2 regions of the Thiomonas sp. OC7 genome follow, and region 2 is predicted to be linked to the other one. Evidence: predicted binding sites of a transcription regulator. Region 2 holds the regulator's gene; the other holds the start of a gene.
What was found. The regulator HrcA, encoded in region 2, represses chaperone genes, less so after heat shock. The targets are predictions, from matches to a motif close to TTAGCACTCNNNNNNNNNGAGTGCTAA.

Region 1: groES (co-chaperone GroES) is a predicted target of HrcA. The motif match lies at 3,546-3,572, and genes of this name have one in related genera.

Annotation. Positions count from the first base shown of each region.
Region 1 covers NZ_LR131953.1:2,870,274-2,880,024, forward strand. The annotation lists gene BIO17B3_RS13770 (hypothetical protein) at 1-545, opposite strand, end outside; gene BIO17B3_RS13775 (PilW family protein) at 533-1,864, opposite strand; gene BIO17B3_RS13780 (prepilin-type N-terminal cleavage/methylation domain-containing protein) at 1,866-2,366, opposite strand; gene BIO17B3_RS13785 (GspH/FimT family pseudopilin) at 2,363-2,845, opposite strand; gene BIO17B3_RS13790 (type IV pilin protein) at 2,847-3,302, opposite strand; gene groES (co-chaperone GroES) at 3,710-4,000, shown strand; gene groL (chaperonin GroEL) at 4,059-5,699, shown strand; gene BIO17B3_RS13805 (zinc ribbon domain-containing protein) at 5,836-7,077, shown strand; gene BIO17B3_RS13810 (zinc ribbon domain-containing protein) at 7,133-8,293, shown strand; gene BIO17B3_RS19255 (zinc ribbon domain-containing protein) at 8,357-9,751, shown strand, end outside.
Region 2 covers NZ_LR131953.1:1,523,533-1,533,283, reverse strand. The annotation lists gene ilvA (threonine ammonia-lyase, biosynthetic) at 1-1,478, opposite strand, end outside; gene BIO17B3_RS07380 (YqaA family protein) at 1,540-2,019, shown strand; gene BIO17B3_RS07375 (hypothetical protein) at 2,320-2,550, opposite strand; gene BIO17B3_RS07370 (OsmC family protein) at 2,625-3,077, shown strand; gene BIO17B3_RS07365 (porin) at 3,290-4,534, shown strand; gene BIO17B3_RS07360 (porin) at 4,823-5,950, shown strand; gene BIO17B3_RS07355 (universal stress protein) at 6,084-6,509, shown strand; gene hrcA (heat-inducible transcriptional repressor HrcA) at 6,537-7,556, opposite strand; gene BIO17B3_RS07345 (NAD kinase) at 7,673-8,566, shown strand; gene recN (DNA repair protein RecN) at 8,592-9,751, shown strand, end outside.

The sequences.
Region 1 (9,751 bases), 1.3 Mb from region 2:
GAGCAAAGTTTGAACAGGGCTTCGGTGTTGGCTGCGGTGACGTTGTTCGCTTCTATCGTGTGAATGAAGATGTCGTAGAAGGAGCAGCCTGCGGAGTCTGGGGGTAGATTGGCAGACACGACAAGAGCCCAGGCATGAGCAGACGTTCCTGCCGGGAGGGGCACCGAATAGGCGGTTCCAGCGTTGATCGCTTGCGTCCAGTAGGTCGCACTGGGGGTTGGCCACCAAGCTGCAGTGCTGTTTGAGGGTGAGGAAAACCAGGCGGGCTGCGGTGAGATGTATTCGAGAGCCACACCGCCCGCGTTGTTCGAGGCGTTGGTTAGCGTTTGCTGAATCACCCGCAGGGCAATGTCGCTGGCCTGTACGTCCTTTTGCCGTTGCACGGTATTGCCAGTCATCACGGTTTGCAGCGCCGCGCCGCGCATGGTGAACAACACGCCGAATAAGAGCACGAGCAGGGTGATGAGGGTGAGCAGCAGCACATAGCCTTGCTGCTCAGGGGACCGCTGGGGTTTGCGCTGCAAGGGCGCTTTCAGCGCGGCCATATTTGATTCCTCACGGCAACTTCCGACTGCAGCACGGAAAATCGATCATTTGCGTATGCGCTGGGCACGTTATAAGGCTTGAAACTGTCAGAGGCCACGGGCCCGGTGCTTGGCAAAGTTGCTGTTGTCGGCATGATGTTGATTGCGCTGGGGGCGTTGTACTTGGGGTCGCTGTGCAATGTTTTGGAAATGATTCCAAACAGCACGCTACGCACGCTGCCCGTGAAGTGATTGCTCACCACGTCACTCCAGTTCAGGTAATTGGTAATTGCGCCTGAGTTGGTTTCATCCACGCCAAACAAGATCTGCAGGCTCACCACACCTGCGGCGACGGGAGTTGGGGGTGTGATGATTTGGTCATTAAGCGCGTTGATTTCGCTTCGCATGAGCATGGGATAGTTGCCCGCAGTTCCCGGCGCAGCGCCTGGATTGGACAGGGCGATGTAATACACCACCAAGATCCGATCTTTGTTGGCCGGGTCATGAAAGGGGAGATAAAACCGTGTCGGCGCCGGAAAGTAGGCGTTGGAAAGATCGACGCCATTGGCCAAGAATTTCTCTGATTGCAGTGCGGAATTGAATCCGCTGTAACCGTTGCTTGGAAACAGGGTTGGGTCAAGGCTGTTAATCGGATTTGGTGTCTGAGTGTTCGCAGCGCCCACGATCGGCACGCGGATGCAGACCCATTGAGGGGCCTGTTGGCCGTTTCTCAGAAAAAAGCGCAAGTAACCCACCATGCCGCCATTGATTCCGGTGACGCTGTTCAGCGGTAGTTGTGTCGTGACGACAGGTCCACTGTTAGTTGATCCCTTATTTGGGGCGGCATTCACCAGGGTGCTATTGATTAAGGTCATCGCCGCGCCGGCTGGCTGCGGAGCCACGCCGCTTTTTGCCACGTAAATGCTGAGCATGTCTGTGGGTGTGGCGGTGTAGGAGGTGGGTGCCAGCGCGGGCTGCGCGCTGGCCGTGGGCAGCGCCGGGGATGTGGTTTGCGATACGGCCGACACGGGGTACTGGTTGAACACACCGGGCATGGCCCCTGCGTTGTCGTAGGCCAGTGTGGCACTGCATGCGGGCTGTACGCCGCCCAGCATGAAGCCAGCATTGCTGAGGTCGCGGGTGACGAGGTTGAGCGCGGCGCGGGCCTGATCGTCACGCTGCGAGACGTCCGACATCTGGACGTTCTGCTTGGTCAGCGATGATTGCACCACCAGGATGGCGATGGAAAAAATCAGCCCGATCACCAGGGCGATCATCAATTCGACAAGGCTCAGGCCGCGCTGATGTGTGGCCGTAGAACGCTGGCAGAGGTGTCGCATGTCAAAACCCCAGCTGGAAGTTGTAGTTCTGTGTGCGCAAGGCGTTGCCGCTATTGGCGCCCCCGACGTTGCTCCACTGGATTTGCAAACCGAGGCCGCAGGAAGCGGCACTGCAGGCGTTGCCTTGCGCATCGGGGCCGGGGGTGATGGTGACCTTGGCATTGGGCAGCATGGTTGCGGGATTGCTGAATACATTGGCGAGAAAGGGCTGTAACGCTGGCGGGGCAGAGCCCGACGTGCTCGATGTGTAGGTAGAAGTGCCTGCCGCCAATTGACCGACTACCGCTGGGTTGGCTTGCACCAATGCCCAGAATTGGTTGCCGAAGGCAGCGGTGTCGGTGGCGTATTGGTTGCTGGTGACGGCAGGTACGGCCAGGCTGTAAAGCGAGGCGATGCTGAGCATGCCTAAACTGAAAACGACGATGGCGACCAGCACGCTGATGAGCGACATCCCGGCCTGATGCATTGCGGCGCGGGCAGGGGAGGTGAATAGGCGCGTCATGATGCGGTGTTGGCGTTGAGAATCACACTGCCCGAGGCGAGTACCTGCAGCGTCCAGGTCTGGCCTTGCGCAGCAGTCACGGTGATGGTGGGCGCGGTGTTGATGAAGCCTTGGCTATCGAAAGTGAGCGTCTGCGTGTTGCCGCCGGTGATGTTGCAGGTAATGCCCGGGTAGCTGTTGGCGATTTGGGTTGGTGACATTGAGTGCTCCGCAATCACCGTTCCGCCCACACTAGTGCTCCAGGTGCAGGTGTTGTTTGCCCCAAGGGTGATGGTGACCGGCTGCTGCGTGGTCACCGCCTGATTGCGCGCCCAGGCCACGTCTTGTGGAAACTTGTTGACCAGCACCGAGGTTTTGCCGGAATCGACCATGCTCACCAGATTGGGCACGACCATCAGGCCGAGGAGGGCGGCGATGGCGATGGTCACCATCATTTCGATGAGGGTGAAGCCCGTCTGACGTGACTTGATGAGGGACATGTCAGGTGTTTCCGGATTGATCGCGCGCCCAGCCATTCGATGTGGTTCCAGCGGGCAATGGCGGGGAACTGGTTCCGGGTGGCATGACCCAGCCTGAGGCGGGCACGCTGGTGGTGTATTTATTGCCGTCCTGGTCGATGGCGTAGCTGGGTGCGACGAGGCCGCCCGTCGGCGTAGCGGTGAGGGTGAAAGTCGTCGCCGTCAGGGTGGGGCAACTGAACTGGTAATCCTTTCCGGCGGGCGGTGTCGCGCAGATGGGAGCGCCAACATAGGTCCGGTTGTCCTGGTAGTACTGCTGCAGGGCCACGCTCATGCTGGAGAGGTTCGAGAACGCTTCGGTCAGCTTGCTGCGAGTGACGTAGCTGGTGTAGGCCGGAATGGCGATGGCCGACAGAATGGCGACGACCGCCACGACGATCATCAGTTCAATCAGGGTGAAACCGCGGTTGCGCTGCATGGATGAACTCTCCTTGCGCGCATTGTGGAATTGCTTTGCACAAACTGCCGCAGCGAGCCGACGAACGGTGTGAATCTGGCGACGAACGGTCGATTCTTTCCAATATTTACCGTATGTACATTTGGTGACGCGGTTGGCTGGGCACTGAGGCGGCGGGCGACCTCTCGGCGGACTTCTTGGCGATCACCTCCGCTCGCGGGGTTTGTGCGCTGGCTCTTGAAACCCGAAAGGCCGTCCCTATAATTAGCACTCGTTGAAGGTGAGTGCTAACAACGGCTTCATCGCACTGTCATGTACGCGCCTTCAAAATGGGTTTCTGGCCGTCGGTTCCGGGCATCGTCCGGGAGGCGGTTTGTCATTGGGCTCCGAGCAGGCGCCCGGTTTTCCACAAACTTCAGGAGATTTGCATGAAATTGCGCCCTCTGCATGACCGTGTCGTGGTCAAGCGTATCGAACAAGAAACCACTACCGCCTCGGGCATCGTGATCCCGGGCAGCGCGGCGGAAAAGCCCGATCAAGGCGAAGTGCTGGCCGTAGGGCCGGGCAAGCATGACGACCAGGGCAAGCTGGTGGCCATGGCAGTGAAGGTGGGCGACCGCGTGCTGTTCGGCAAATACGCCGGTCAGACCGTCAAGGTCGACGGCGACGAACTGATGGTGATGCGCGAAGACGACCTGATGGCCGTCATCGAGAAGTAATTCACGTCATTCGCGTGATCTGATTCCTGCTTCAACTGCAAATTTACGGAGAATTTCAATGGCTGCAAAAGACGTGATTTTTGGTGCGGACGCCCGCGCCCGCATGGTGGAAGGCGTGAACATTCTCGCCAACGCTGTCAAGACGACCCTGGGCCCCAAGGGCCGCAATGTGGTGCTCGAGCGCTCGTTCGGCGCCCCCACCGTGACCAAGGACGGTGTGTCCGTGGCCAAGGAAATCGAGCTGAAGGACAAGTTGCAGAACATGGGCGCGCAGATGGTCAAGGAAGTCGCTTCCAAGACCTCCGACAACGCCGGTGACGGCACCACCACCGCCACCGTGCTGGCCCAGGCCATCGTGCGCGAAGGCATGAAGTATGTGGCCGCCGGAATGAACCCGATGGACCTCAAGCGCGGCATCGACAAAGCGGTCACCTCGCTGGTCGAAGAGTTGAAGAAGGCCTCCAAGCCTTGCTCCAACACCAAGGAAATCGCGCAGGTCGGCTCCATCTCGGCCAACAGCGACGCGAATGTCGGCCAGATCATCGCTGAGGCGATGGACAAGGTGGGCAAGGAAGGCGTGATCACCGTCGAAGACGGCAAGAGCCTGGAAAACGAACTCGACATCGTCGAAGGCATGCAGTTCGACCGTGGCTATCTGTCGCCCTACTTCATCAACAACCAGGACAAACAGGTTGCCGTGCTCGACAACCCGTTCGTGCTGCTGCATGACAAGAAAATCTCCAACATCCGCGACCTGCTGCCCGCGCTGGAGCAAGTGGCCAAGTCCAGCCGTCCGCTGCTGATCATCGCTGAAGACGTGGACGGCGAAGCGCTGGCCACCCTGGTGGTCAACAGCATCCGCGGCATCCTCAAGACCGTGGCCGTCAAGGCGCCGGGCTTCGGTGACCGTCGCAAGGCCATGCTGGAAGACATCGCCATCCTCACCGGCGGCAAGGTCATCGCCGAAGAAGTCGGCCTGACGCTGGAGAAGGTGACGCTGGCCGATCTGGGCCAGGCCAAGCGCATCGAAGTCGGCAAGGAAAACACCATCGTCATCGACGGCGCTGGTGTGGCCGCGGACATCGAAGCTCGCGTCAAGCAGATCCGCATCCAGATCGAAGAAGCCACCTCTGATTACGACCGCGAAAAGCTGCAAGAGCGCGTTGCCAAGCTGGCCGGTGGTGTGGCCGTCATCAAGGTCGGCGCCGCCACCGAGATGGAAATGAAAGAGAAGAAGGCTCGTGTCGAAGACGCCCTGCACGCGACCCGCGCTGCGGTGGAAGAAGGCATTGTGGCTGGCGGCGGCGTGGCCCTGCTGCGTGCCCGTCAGGCCGCGGGCGAGATCAAGGGCGACAACCACGACCAGGAAGCTGGCATCAAGATCGTGCTGCGTGCCATTGAACAGCCGCTGCGCGAAATCGTTGCCAACGCCGGTGGCGAGCCCAGCGTGGTGATCAACAAGGTGCTTGAAGGCAAGGGCAATTTTGGCTTCAACGCCGCCAATGACACCTACGGCGATATGCTGGATATGGGCATTCTCGACCCGACCAAGGTCACCCGCACCGCGCTGCAGAACGCCGCCTCCGTGGCGGCTCTGATGCTGACCACCGAGTGCATGGTGGCCGAGGCGCCGAAGGACGATAGCGCACCCGCCATGCCCGGCGGCGGTATGGGCGGCATGGGCGACATGGGCATGTAATTCCAGGTCTCGTCCAGCAGCCTGCTGCAACGCAAGCCCGCCATCCGCAAGGATGGCGGGCTTTTTTGTCATGGAAAACGCATGAAGCTGTCAACGCTCTCGCTAAGATCGTTGCCATTTCGATCTGGGGGCCAACATGCCACGTTTTTGTACCCAATGCGGCACGCAGAATCAAGAAGACGCCAAGTTTTGCCGACAGTGCGGCGCGTTGTTGCCGACTCAGGTCAAGCCGATGCAGCCCCCAGAGGCCGCTGCCCCCCATCCCCAGAATGAGGCGAGCCAGCAAGCCGAGCAGGCGGAGCAACTTCAGGCGGCGCAACTTCAGGCGCAGCGCGATGCACAGGCCTTGAGAGACGAAGAGGCGCGCCGGGCTGAAGAGGCGAGACGGGCCGAAGCCGAGGCCGAGCAGTCCCGGCGGCAAGCCGAGCGACAGGCTCAGGAGGCCGCTGATCGGCAAGCGCAGGCACAGGCGCAACTGCAGCGCGCGAAGCAGCAGCAGGCGGAGAAAGAAGCAGAAGCCGCCGCGGCTGCGGCTGCGCGAGAAGCCGAACAGACCGCGCAGCGTGAGCGCGCGCAGCGCGAGGCCGAGCGCCTTGCCGCCACGGCCCGGTTGGAAGCGGAAATACGCGAGCGTGCACAGGCGGCCCGCGCCGCGCCGCCGCCCCGCAGCAGTGCCTCGCCCGATCAATCGCCTCGATCCGGGCGCGGCCAAGGCGCCCAGCAGCCGGTGAAGGGCAGCAACGCGTTTCTCATCGGCGGTATCGCCACGGGCGTGATTGCGCTGCTGCTCATAGGCGGGGGAGGGCTGTGGTGGTCGATGCAACCTCCGCAGCAAGACAAGACGGGCGCTTCCGTAGGTGCGAGCGAGGCGGCGTTTGCGGCGTCGGCCCCGGTTCAGTCAACGGCGGCGAGTGCATCCCGCACCGCTGCGGCCGCGCCTGCCCCAGCGTCGCAGGCCGTGCCGACCACACCGGCGGCGTCGCCGCCGCCGCCTGCGGTCGCACCCAAGCCTGAGCCTGTCGTGCGCAAGCCCAGCACGGCCACGCCTGCTCCGGCGGTGCCGCAGCGTCAGGCCCAGCCGGAGACCTTTGCGCCCGTTGCTGCGCCTGCGCGCCCTGCGGCGCCAGCGCCTCAGCCGACGCAGGCCCCCGCGTCCGTCGCAGAGCCCGTGCCTCACGCCGCACCACCCAAGCCGACGGGACGGGTCGAAGCCCTGCGCGCCGCGCTTGCGGCCTGTCAGACCAAGGGTAATTTTTTCACCCAGCAACTCTGCATTCAGGAAACGCGCTGGAAGTATTGCGGCGCGCCGCTGTCGCCCGATCCGCTGTGGGGCAAGATTCCCGAATGCCCCAATTCGTCGGAACAAAACAATCCGTAAGAGCGTGTACCGGGTTTGACCCGACCAAACTTCACCACCGTCCAGGGAGGACATCATGACCGTGAAAACCACCAACAACCTCGGCGTGCTGCTGCGCAGCTACGAGGCGCTGCACAACTGGCGCGCGCTGGCCATGCTGGCGGGCAGCTTCGTGCTCGGCGGGCTGGCGATCAGCGGGGGCGCGGCGGCGGGCATGAGCTCGGGCAGTTACGCGGTGACGATGCTGATGAGTCTGCTCGGCACGATCATCATCGTTGTGGGCATGAATGCCAGCGGGCTGATGCTGGTCGATCAGGCGTATGACCAGCCGATCCGCGGTTTCGCCCCGGCGTTTCTGGGCGGGGTGCAGGCGGCGCTCTATGTCATCGGGCTGCTGATTCTGCTCGGCCTGGGGTTTGCCGTGATTCTGCTGGCGGCTTATCTGCTGTCGCTGTTCGGCCGCATTCCGGGCATTGGCGGGTTTCTCGGCTTTCTCCTCGGCGGGCCTTTGGTCGTGGTGGTGGCGCTGGCTTACGCCGTGCTGCTGCTCGCCGGGCCGCTGATGATTGCGGCGGTCTGGCATGGCGAGGGCTTCATCGCCAGCCTGTCGCGCGCCGTGGGCATCGTCACCCAGCGGCCGCTGGAAGTGTTCATGCACTTTCTGGTACTGGGGCTGCTGGTGTTCCCGGCTGTGGCGTTCATCTTTGCCGTGGTGTTCGTGGGCAGCATGTTCGTCGGCGGATTTTTTGCCGCGGGCAGTTTCGGCGGCATGGGCATGGGGGGCTTCGGCGGTATGGGCGGTATGGGGGGCTTCGGTGGCTTCGGTGGCATGCGCGGCATGGAAGGAGTGGCGCTGGGCGGCGCGGGCATGGGCGGCGCGGGCCTGTCGATCGGCCTGGTGTGGTTTCTCGCCTGGTCGGTGGTGAGCCTGATCTATGTGCTGGGCATGATCTTCGTGTACCGGGCGGTGAGTGAAGGCGTGGAGTCGGATGGGTCTGAGCAGATTGGGCAGAAGCTGGCCCAGTTCAAACAGAAGCTCGACGACTACAAGCCACGCCCCGCACCTGTCGCGCCGCCGCCCCCGGCTCCGTCGGCTCCTCCGGCCGAACCTCCCGCTCCATCACCGGAGCCGACTTCCCCCGCCCAGTCGGCCGACACCACACATTGCCCGGCCTGCGGCGCCGCCGTGCAGCCGGACGATGTGTTTTGCGGTAGCTGCGGTTATCGGCTCAAGTAAACACGGTCCCTGAAGCCAGGGAAGCCAGAAAATCGCCTGCCAACACCCATCCAACCCATCATTATGAGTTACGAATTCTCCGACCGAAGTCAAGCGCTGAACCTGCCCAATCCCTACCGCATCGAAAATCTGTTTCTCTATTTTGCCGCAGCGGCGTTGCTAGTGGCGGGGTTGGTGGTGCTGTTTCAGGTGCGCGGTCATTTGCAGGCGGGAATCGATGCGCGTGGCGCTTCGGCGCTGGTGCTCGCCGTGCTGTTGCTGTCGGGTGGCATCGCCTGGATGTGGCGGGCGTTCAGCCAACTCAACTATTTTGTCGGGCGCGGTTTGCCGCGCGGCCTGGCCCCCGAAATCCCGGAAGGTCAGGACGGCTCCAGCACGGCCGGGCAGGAGGTGCGCGAGTTGCTGCGCAACGGGGCGGTGTTTTTTGAAGACCCGGGCAGCAACCCGCTGTATCGCTTCATGCCCAACCTGATTTTCGCGCCCTATGCGGTGCGCGCCGCAGCGCACCGGCTGGCGCAGAACGGGGTGGCGCTGGCGGCCTATATCGTCAGCATGGCGCTGGCGCTGCTGGTGTTTTCGAATGCGCTGACCGCAAGTTGGCTGGGCCTGTTTTATCTGGTGCTCGGCTATCTGGTGATTTTCCAGCCCATGATCCGCGGCAATCTCACCGCCCAGTCGAACACGGTGCAGAACGCCAAGCTGAGCATCGGTCTGCTGGTGTTGCTGGTGGTGGCGGCGGTGATCGGCCCGGTGCTGCTGGCCTTGTTCAGCGCGCAGTTGCCAGCATTGCCAGAATTGCAGATCAACAGCGCGCTGTTTTTCAGCGCCATTGCCGCTTTCGTGGCGACGGCGCTGGGGCTGGCGACCTTGAAGGAGCAGATGGGGCCGCCGCCGCAGTCCGTCGGGTCGGCGCAGACCACCGAGGTGTGCACCATGAACTCGCACCCGGCGAAGCTGATGGAACAGGTCGACCGCATGCTGATGGAGCGTTGGAAAGAGGCCATTCCCAACCGGCACTATCTGCGGCAATCGCCCGAGGTCAAGGGCCGTCAGGGCCAGTTCCGGCTGGAGTTGGTGGAAGAAACCCAGCCGATGCCGCGCGAGCGTGCCACGCCCTCGGGTCTGAGTCATGCGATGGCGCTGCCGCAGTTCCGCTGGCTGGTGTTGCTCTCGGCCTGGTTTGCGCTGCTGATGGTGATCGTTGCGGTGGGCGCTTATGGCCTAGCCCACGCCTTGTTGCAGGGCGGCGATCTGTCTTTCTGGGTCATGCTGACCCTGGGGCTGAGTGTGGCGGCGGTGTATGCGCTGCGCAGTGCGCATGCCCTGTGGGGGCGCTACGACTTTCGTTCCACCGTGATCTGGGTCGATATTCAGGGCAGCTATGAATCGGCGCGCATGGAAATGGGCAATGTGCTGGCCGATCGGCTCAAGACGGAAAAAGACGTCATCAACATCGAG
Region 2 (9,751 bases):
TGGCTGAACGCCTTTTTGTCTGCGGGCGGCACCTGAATGCCCACCAGCACGTGACCGCTGTCGCCGCCCTGGTTGCGGTAGTGGAACAGGCTGATGTTCCAGTCCGGGCTGAGCGCATCGAGAAAGCGCAGCAGCGCGCCGGGGCGTTCGGGAAAGTCGAAGCGCAGCAGGCGCTCGTTTTCCGCCATGCTCTGCCCCTGCGCGCTACGCGGCGCGGGGCCGCCGACGAGGTGGCGCACATGCACTTTGGCCAGTTCGTTGTCGGTCAGGTCGAGCACGCCGTAGCCTGCGCGCTCGAAAGTCTGCGCCATTTTCTGCGCATCCTCGCGGCCGTTGACCGTCAGGCCGACGAATACATGCGCCTCTTCCGGCCGCTTGATGCGATAGGTGAATTCGGTCACATTGCGCGCACCCACCAGCCGGCACAGGCGGCGAAAGCTGCCCGGCTTTTCGGGAATGGTCACGGCAAACAGCGCCTCGCGCGCCTCGCCCACCTCGGCGCGCTCGGCGACGAAGCGCAGGCGGTCGAAATTCATGTTCGCCCCGCAGGTCACGGCCACGAGGGTTTCGCGCTTGATCTGATGCTGCGCGCAATAGGCCTTGACGGCGGCGACCGACATCGCGCCAGAGGGCTCCAGCACGCTGCGAGTGTCTTCGAACACGTCCTTGATTGCGGCGCTCACCGCGTCGGTATCGACCACGACGAAATCGTCCACCAGATCGCGCACCAGGCGGAAGGTCTCGCGCCCGACCTGCTTCACCGCCGTGCCGTCGCAAAACAGCCCCACTTCAGACAGCGTGACCCGACGGCCCGCCTGCACGCTGCGCAGCATGGCGTCGGAATCGACCGTCTGTACCCCGATCACCTTGATCTCCGGCCGCACCGCCTTGATGTAAGCGGCCACCCCCGAGATCAGCCCGCCGCCGCCGATGGCGCAAAACACCGCATGAATCGGCGCCTGGTGCTGGCGCAGAATTTCCATGCCGATGGTGCCCTGGCCCGCGATCACGTCCGGGTCGTCGAACGGGTGGACGAAAGTCAGCCCTTGTTTGTCCTGCAGCGTGAGGGCGTGGGCGTAAGCGTCGCTATAGCTGTCGCCTTGCAGCACCACGTCCACGCTGGCGCCGCCAAAAGCGCGCACCGCGTCGATTTTCACCTTCGGCGTGGTGGCGGGCATCACGATCACCGCGCGGCAACCCAGCCGGTGCGCCGACAGCGCCACGCCCTGCGCGTGGTTGCCCGCCGACGCGCAAATCACGCCGCGCTTGCGTTCGGCCTCGGTCAGCCGCGACATCTTGTTGTACGCCCCGCGCAGCTTGAAGCTGAACACCGGCTGCGTGTCTTCGCGCTTGAACAGCACCTTGTTGTGCAGGCGGCGCGACAGATTGCGCGCGGGCTCCAGCGCCGATTCAATCGCCACGTCATACACCCGTGCGTTCAAAATACGCTGTAGATAGTCGGTATGCTTCGCGGCCATTTGGATCTTCCCATAGCAAAAGAACCGATTCTATGAACCCCGCTGATCGCACCTTGCAGACATGGCCGTGCTGATGCCGCCCGATTGGGCTGGCGCCGCCCTCGGTATGTGGCATGAATTGCTGCAGTCCGCTTCCGGACCGGGAGGGCTTTACGTGTTGGCGGCGCTCAGCTTTGCGGCGGCCACCCTCATCCCCTTCAGTTCCGAAGCCGTGCTGCTGGTGGTGATTGCCGCGCAGCCGCAACACACCATGCTGGCTGTGCTCGTCGCCACCGCCTCCAATACCCTCGGCGGCATGACCACCTACGCGCTCGGACGCTGGGTGCGCCATTGGCAGACCCCCGACGCTTGGCGCTGGGCGCCGCAAGTGCGCCACTGGGGCGCGCCCATCACCGTGCTGGCCTGGGTGCCTGGCATCGGGGATGCCCTCGTGGTCGTGGCCGGCTGGCTGCGCATCAACGCCTGGGCCTGCGCCGCGTGGATGCTGCTCGGCCGCAGCCTGCGCTACATCACTGTGGCAGGTCTGGCTTGGGCGCTATGAAAAACCGGGCAAAAAAATACCCGGGCGGATGATGATCATCGGCCCGGGTAAGAATCCACCAAAGGAGGAGGTGGAGGAGACAATTGGTGCGTCAAACTCAACGCATGATGCAATATTAGAGGATGCTTATGTATCTTGCATAGCCCATCTGTGCATCATGGTATTGTTAAATAAGTATTCACTTATTCTATGCGTAAGTCATTGAAAAATAATTGAATTTTTCTGGATTTTGGCGGGAATCTGCCTCTGCGCGTCTATGTCACCCACATCGAAATTGACGCGAGTCAACGAAATTCGGGTTTAAGGCAATTTCAGCACTGCAGCCAGCACGCCGACTGCAATCACCAGCATGCCGCCGATTTTGATCGTCAGCCGCAGTTCGAGCTCGCGTAAATCCGGTTTGGTGGCCAGATCCGCCTCACCTTGCGCTTCGCGAAAAGCATCAGCCACCGCTTCGGCCTGAGCGTCGGGCATGCCCGATTCGCGCAATTTGCGAATGAATTTGTGCGTGTCTAAGGTCACGGTAGCCATGCAAACAATTGTAGGTCCCCTGCAGAACCGCCGACAATCGCAACACCCCTCAATAGGAAACAGGAGAAACATCGATGCAATGCACCGTGCAGTGGGAAGGAAAAGACGCGGAAGGCAACGACGGCATGGCCTTCACCGCCCACACCGAAACCGGTCACACCCTACGCATGGACGGCGCCCCGGCCAGCGCACCGGGCGAACCCGGCGGCCACAACCTCGCGCCGCGGCCGATGGAAACCGTGCTCGCCGGCACGGGCGGCTGCACCGCCTACGACGTGGTCTACATCCTCAAAAAAGCGCGGCAGGATGTGCGCGGCTGCGAGGTGCGACTTGACGCCGAGCGCGCCGCCACCGATCCCAAGGTGTTCACCCGCATCCATATGCACTTCGTCGTGACTGGAGTGAATCTGCGCGAAGACATGGTTCGCCGGGCTGTCGAGCTCTCGCATACCAAGTATTGCTCGGCCAGCGCCATGCTGGAAAAAACGGCGACGATGACTTTCAGCGTCGAGTTGGCCCAGGAATGACCGCCGCATCAGCGCCTGTCTGCAATGTTGCATTTTGATGACACTTTGGGCCAGAGCCGCAAAAAAGCTTGAGGACAATCATCAAGCGCGATCAAATCTCTAACACGCATGCTATGACATCAATGTTTGCATGTTCATTCCCCCGCCCGCTCAGACATCGCCCTGGAGAGTGTGTCGAGAAGCGGAACACTTCAAACCTAACGGAGCACAGAATGAAAACGCAAAGTTTCACTAAAACCCAAGGTTTCGCAAAAAAATCCCTTATCGCCCTGGCCGTGGTCGGTGCCTTCTCGGGCTCGGCATTCGCGGCTGACAGCGTGCAGCTATACGGCATTATCGATATGGGTGTGACGCATTACTCTGGTCTGGCGCCGACCGTGAACGGCCAACCTGACACCTCAGGCAAAAGTGGTACGGCGTCTTATACCGGCTTGAGCTCTGGCGTGGTCGCTGGCTCGCGCATCGGTCTCAAGGGCACAGAAGACCTGGGCGGCGGCCTGAAGGCTATTTTCCAAGCGGAAACCGGCTTTTGTGCGGCGGGCACCAACCAGACTGGCACAGGCGGCTCTGCTTACTGTACGGGTAGCGGCTTCATGGGCCGTACCACGCTTTTGGGTTTGCAAGGCAACTTCGGTACCGTGCAGATGGGCCGCTACTTCACCAGCATGTTCAACAACGAGGTCAACTACGATCCGTTCCAGGCGGGCTTTACCGGTGCGTACTCGAACTTGAGCCTAGGCATTAATGGCCTTAGCCCGAGCGGCGAAGGTGGAAATGCCTCAGGTGCAGCAGTCAACTATCTACTGCGCAGCAATCAAACCATCACCTACATCTCTCCCAATCTGTCTGGCCTGACTGTGCAGGCGGATTACTCGTTCAACGACGGCTCAGCAACGGCTCCTTTAGTCCAGGGCGGCAACACCACCAAGCTGTGGTCTTTGAACGGCAACTATGCCTTCGGGTCGGCGACCGTGGGCGCTAACTACAGCAAAGTCACCAACGTCACCGTTGCGCCTAGCAGCACAGTGGCCGATGGCGCTTACAAGGTCTGGCAGTTGTTCGGCTCTTACGACCTGAACGTGGTCAAGCTCTCGGGCATTTATGAGCGCGGCACCGCCGACTACTACTCGGGTAACGATTCGTCCTGGTTGCTTGGCGCCACCGTGCCGGTTGGCGCCGGTGCGGTGATGGTGTCGTACAGCCAATACGGCACGTCGCTGGCACCTACGGGCACATCACTCAGCACCTCCAAGGCGAAACAATACGCCATTGGTTACAGCTACAACCTCTCCAAGCGCACCATGCTCTACACCTCCTATGCGCATATGAGCAACGATTCTGCTGGCGCAAATCGCACCGGCACCGCACTGGCCGTCAACGACGCGACCAACTTCAGCGCGGGTGTCACTGGCCAAGGCTCCAACGGCTTCGCTGTGGGCATTCTGCATTCGTTCTGAGACTGACAGCCCGCCAGCTCTGGCGGGCATCACCTAATCTGGCGTGACGGCCAGACTGCACTCAACAGCCCGCCCGCGGGCTGTTTTTTGTTGTTGTGGGGCAACAAAAACCTGAGGTAATTGCTCTTGCCATATGCATCGCCGCTGATGCACTGTTAAATTGTTGAGGTCTCGGAAGCGGAATGCTTTAGGTCTGCGACGAGCTGGGCACAGCAGAGCAAAACTCTGCAGCCCGTCTCTTTACCGGCCATCACGGTCGGCCCTTTACAACCTGGAGATGCAACCATCATGAAAAAATCACTCATCGCGCTGGCTGTGGTTGGCGCTTTTACCAGCAGCGCCTTTGCAGAAGGCAGCAATGTTCAGCTCTATGGCATCATCGACCTGGGCGTCACCCATTTCACCGGGTTGCGGCCTTCGTCGGGCACGGGCACCGTGTCTTCAACGGGCCTGGATTCCGGCGGCCAGTCCTCCTCTCGGATCGGCTTGAAGGGGTCGGAAGACCTGGGCGGCGGTCTGAAGGCGATTTTCCAAGCTGAAACCGGTTTCTGCGCAGCAGGCACCAATCAAAACACCAACGGCACTGGCGGCAATTCGAATGGCTACTGCAGCGGCGGCGGCTTCATGCAGCGCACGTCGATTGTCGGCCTGACCGGCGGTTTCGGTACGGTTGTTGCAGGCCGTATGAACACTCCTTTGTGGAACGATGAAATCGCAGCTGACCCGTTTGGCGCTGGTTTGACGGGCAACATCGACAACATCTCTAATGTGCGATTCGCCAGTGTGCAACGCGCGAACCAAACAGTCGCTTACGTGTCGCCTGATCTCATGGGCTTTACTGGCACTGCGGTGTACTCTTTCGCTCCTACCTCGGCAACGGTTAATCTGGCACAAGGTGGCAGCACCACCCGGGCCTGGGAACTCAACGGCGCGTACAAAAACGGCCCGATGTTCGCGACGCTCGATTATTTGCGCATCACCAATATCAATGGCTTGACTGCGAATTCGTCTAGCGGCAACGCAGACAAGCATTGGCAAGTAACTGGCGGCTATGATTTCGGTATCGCCAAGGTTACAGGTCTATATCAGGATCTGAAGGTTGATGCTTCCAGCGGCAAGCGGACTGTATGGATGCTAGGCGCTTCCGTCCCGGTGGGCGCAGGTGCGGTGCTGGCTTCTTATGGGCAAGTCAAGGACACGATTTCCAACCCTGACACTGGAAACAATACGGCCAAGCAATACGCTATCGGTTACACCTACTCCCTATCCAAGCGTACCAACCTGTACACCTCATACTCGCACATCAGCAACGACACCAATACGGCACTGGCTGTAGGCGATTCCTCCACTGCGAACCTGGGTGTTGCTGGTCAATCGTCCAGCGGCTTCGCCCTGGGCATCCGTCACAAGTTCTGATCAGCGCAAGCTGCTCTAGCAACTGCCTTGAAAGCCGCCTTCGGGCGGCTTTTTTTCGACTGTATAAATCGCAAAAAGGCCGGGGAGCGGTCGTGTTGCGGCAGGCATAATGCCCGCACAGGAGGGTTGCCCAATGCACATTGTTCTACCGGTAGACGGATCGACTTACACCGCGCGGGCTGCGCAGGTTTTGGTGCAGCAGGTGCGGCAATACAAGGAGCCGCCGCGCATCACCCTGCTCACGGTGGCGCTGCCCATCGGCACGCCGCTGGCGCGCGCGCAGCTCAGCAAGGCCACGCTGGACGAGTATTACTGCGACGTCAGCGCGCAGGCGCTGGCGCCCGCTGAAGGCGTGCTGAAACAGGCCGGGCTGGTGTTCGAGTCTCGTTTTGTGGTGGGCGACCCGGCCGAGCAGATCGCCGCCGAGGTGACGCGTCTGCAGCCCGACCTGCTCATCATGGGCACGCACGGCCACTCGGCGCTCAAGGGCTTCGTTATGGGGTCTGTGGCGAGCAAGGTGGTGGCGTCCACCACGGTGCCGGTGCTGCTGGTGCGGTGAGCCGCCGCGGCGGCGCGTTAACAGGCCCTACCGCTGGCTCAGCGCATTGCCCACCAGCTTGGAGGTGATGTCCACGATCTGAATCATGCGGTCGTAGGCCATGCGGGTGGGGCCGATGACGCCGAGGGTGCCGACCACTTTGCCGTCGGCCGCATAGGGTGCGGTGATGACGGAGAGTTCTTCGAACGGCACAGCCTCGCTTTCGCCGCCGATGTAAATGCGCACGCCATCGGCGCGGGCGGAGGCGTCCATCAGTTTGAGCAACTGGGCTTTTTGTTCGAACAGATCGAAGAGCTGGCGCAGCTTGCCCAGATTGCCCGCAAAGTCGCCGATGCCGAGCAATTGCTGTTGCCCGGAGATGACCACTTGATCTTGTGGCTGCTGCAGCGCCTGGCTGCCGGCCTGCACGCCGGCCTGCATGAGGGCGACGAGTTCACTGCGCAGGTGTTCGACTTCGCTGCCGAGTTTCTGCGCGACCTGCTCGAAACTCAGGCCGGAAAAATGGGCGTTGAGGTAGTTGGTTGTGGTGTTGAGCTCGTTCTGGCTGAGGGCGTGTGGCCAGTGCAGCATGCGGTTTTGCACATCGCCCTCGGGGCTGACGATGATGAGCAGAATGCGATGTTCGCTCAACTGCAGAAATTCGATGTGGCGAAACGCGGCGCTGCGCTGCGGCGCCAGCACCACGCCGACGAATTGCGACAGGCTGGACATGAGCTGCGCCGCCCGCATCATCACTTGTTGCGGCGGGGCGGTGTCGATGTGCTGTTGCAGCGTCTGCGGCAGCAGATCGGTTGGCATCTGCGGCTGGGCGGTGAGCATGGCGTCGACGAACACCCGGTAGCCGCGCGGGGTGGGAATGCGCCCGGCCGAGGTGTGCGGGCTGGCGATCAGGCCCATATCTTCGAGATCGGCCATGACGTTGCGGATGGTGGCCGCGGACAACTCCAGCCCCGAAGCGCGCGACAGCGTGCGCGAACCCACCGGCTGACCGTCGGCGATGTAGTGTTCGATCAGGGTTTTGAGCAGCAGTCGGGCGCGTTCGTCCATGCGCAAATTTTAGGGCGCAGACGACACGCGGGCGCAACGCGCTACGCTGGACTTGCGCCTGTGCTGTAATTTGCCGTCAGGGCGGTGTTCTCCGCCGTGCCTCACCTAAGAACTCCATGCCCCGTACCGTGTTCCAGCAGGTCTTGCTGATCGGCAAATATCAGGCGCCGCAGGCGCAGCGCAAACTTGGCGAGATCGCCGCGCGGCTGAGCCGGGCCGGGGTGGATGTGTGGGTGGGCGAGCTCACCGCGCAGCACACCGAGCTGCCTTACCCGGTGCTGCGCAGCAGCGAACTGGCCGAGCGCACCGCGCAGGGCGGCTGGGTGGCGGTGGTGCTGGGCGGCGACGGCACCATGCTGGGTGCGGCTCGCAGGCTCGCTCCGCTGAAAGTGCCGCTGGTGGGCATCAACGCAGGGCGGCTGGGCTTCATGACCGATATCGCCGACAGCGACTGGGAGCCCGCGATCGACGGACTGATGGCCGGCGACTTCGAGCGCGAGGAGCGCGCCATGCTCAGCGGCGCGGTGGAGCGTGCGGGGCAGACCATTTTCAGCGCCATTGCGGTGAATGATGTGGTGGTCAATCGCAACGGCGCGTCGGGGCTGGTGGAGCTGAAGGTGGAGGTGGACGGGCGCTTCATGTATGTGCAGCGGGCAGACGGCCTGATCGTCGCCACGCCGACGGGCTCCACGGCCTATGCGCTGTCGGCCTACGGGCCCATTCTGTACCCCAGCGTGGACGGTGTGGTGCTGGTGCCGATTGCGCCGCATACCCTGTCGAATCGCCCCATCGTGCTGCCGGGCGGTGCCGATATCGTGATCGAGGTCGTCACGCCGCGCGACGTGAGCGTGAACTTCGACATGCAGAGCTATGCCGAGCTGATCGGCGGCGATCGCATCCGCATCGGGCAGGCGCCGCATCGCTGCGTGTTTCTTCACCCGCCGGGTTGGAGCTATTTCTCCACCCTGCGCCGGAAACTTCATTGGCATGAAGTGCCCGATGAATCCTGAACATTTGCGTCTTTTCGCCTGAGACATGCTGCTGCATCTGCATTTGCGCGACTTTGTCATCGTTCCCGAGCTCGACATCGATCTGGCGGGGGGCTTCACCGTGCTCACCGGAGAAACCGGCGCGGGCAAATCCATCCTGATCGACGCGCTCAAGCTGGCGCTGGGCGAGCGTGCCGACAGCAGTGTGGTGCGCGCGGGGGCGCAGCGCGCAGAGATCAGCGCCGAGTTCAGCCTGAGCCCGCCGCTGGTCGCCTGGCTGGACGAGCAGGGATTCGCCGCCGAGGCCGACACGCTGCTGCTGCGCCGCGTGATCGACGCGCAGGGCAAGTCGCGCGGCTTTCTCAACGGCAGTCCGGCCACCGCCGCGCAACTCAAGGCCGCGGGGGAATGGCTGGTGGACATTCATGGGCAGCACGCCTATCAGGGGCTGGTGCGGCGCGAAGTCGTCACCCACCTGCTCGACGGCTACGCCGGGGCGCAAGACGAAGCCCGGGCCGTCGCGCTCGCCTGGGCCCAGTGGCGCGATGCCGACGCGGCCTTGCAACAGGCTAGAGGCGACGTCGGCGCGTTGGCGGAAGAACGCGAGCGCCTGCAGTGGCAGTGCGAGGAACTCGATCGTCTGCGTCCCGCCGTGGGCGAGTGGGCCACGCTGGAGAGCGAACACAAGCGACTGGCGCATGTCAGCAGTCTGCTCGAAGACTTCGCTCTGGCGCAGGGGGCGCTTGACGGCGAGGACGTGAGTGCGCTGTCTTTGCTGGCGCAGGCGCAGCAGGCGCTGGAGCGAGCGGCGCAGGTCGATGCCGGGCTGCAGCCGCTGGTGCAGCAGATCGACGCGGCGCAAACCAGCCTGAGCGACCTCAGTCACGAACTGCGCCGTCTGGCCGAGCGCACCGAGGCCGACCCGCAGCGTCTGGCCGAACTCGACGCCCGGCTTTCGGGCTGGATGAATCTCGCACGCAAGCATCGCGTGGCGGCGGCCGACCTGCCGCAAACCCATCACGCCCTGCGCGACAAACTCCAGCAGCTCGACCGCAGTATCGACCTGCCCGCGCTGGAAAGCGCCGAACAGGCCGCGCAGGCCGCGCTGCAGAAGGCGGCGGCCAAGCTGAGCACGAAACGCCGCAAGGCCGCGCAGCAACTGGCCAAGGCGGTGCAGGCGGCCATGCAGGAACTGGGCATGCCCGG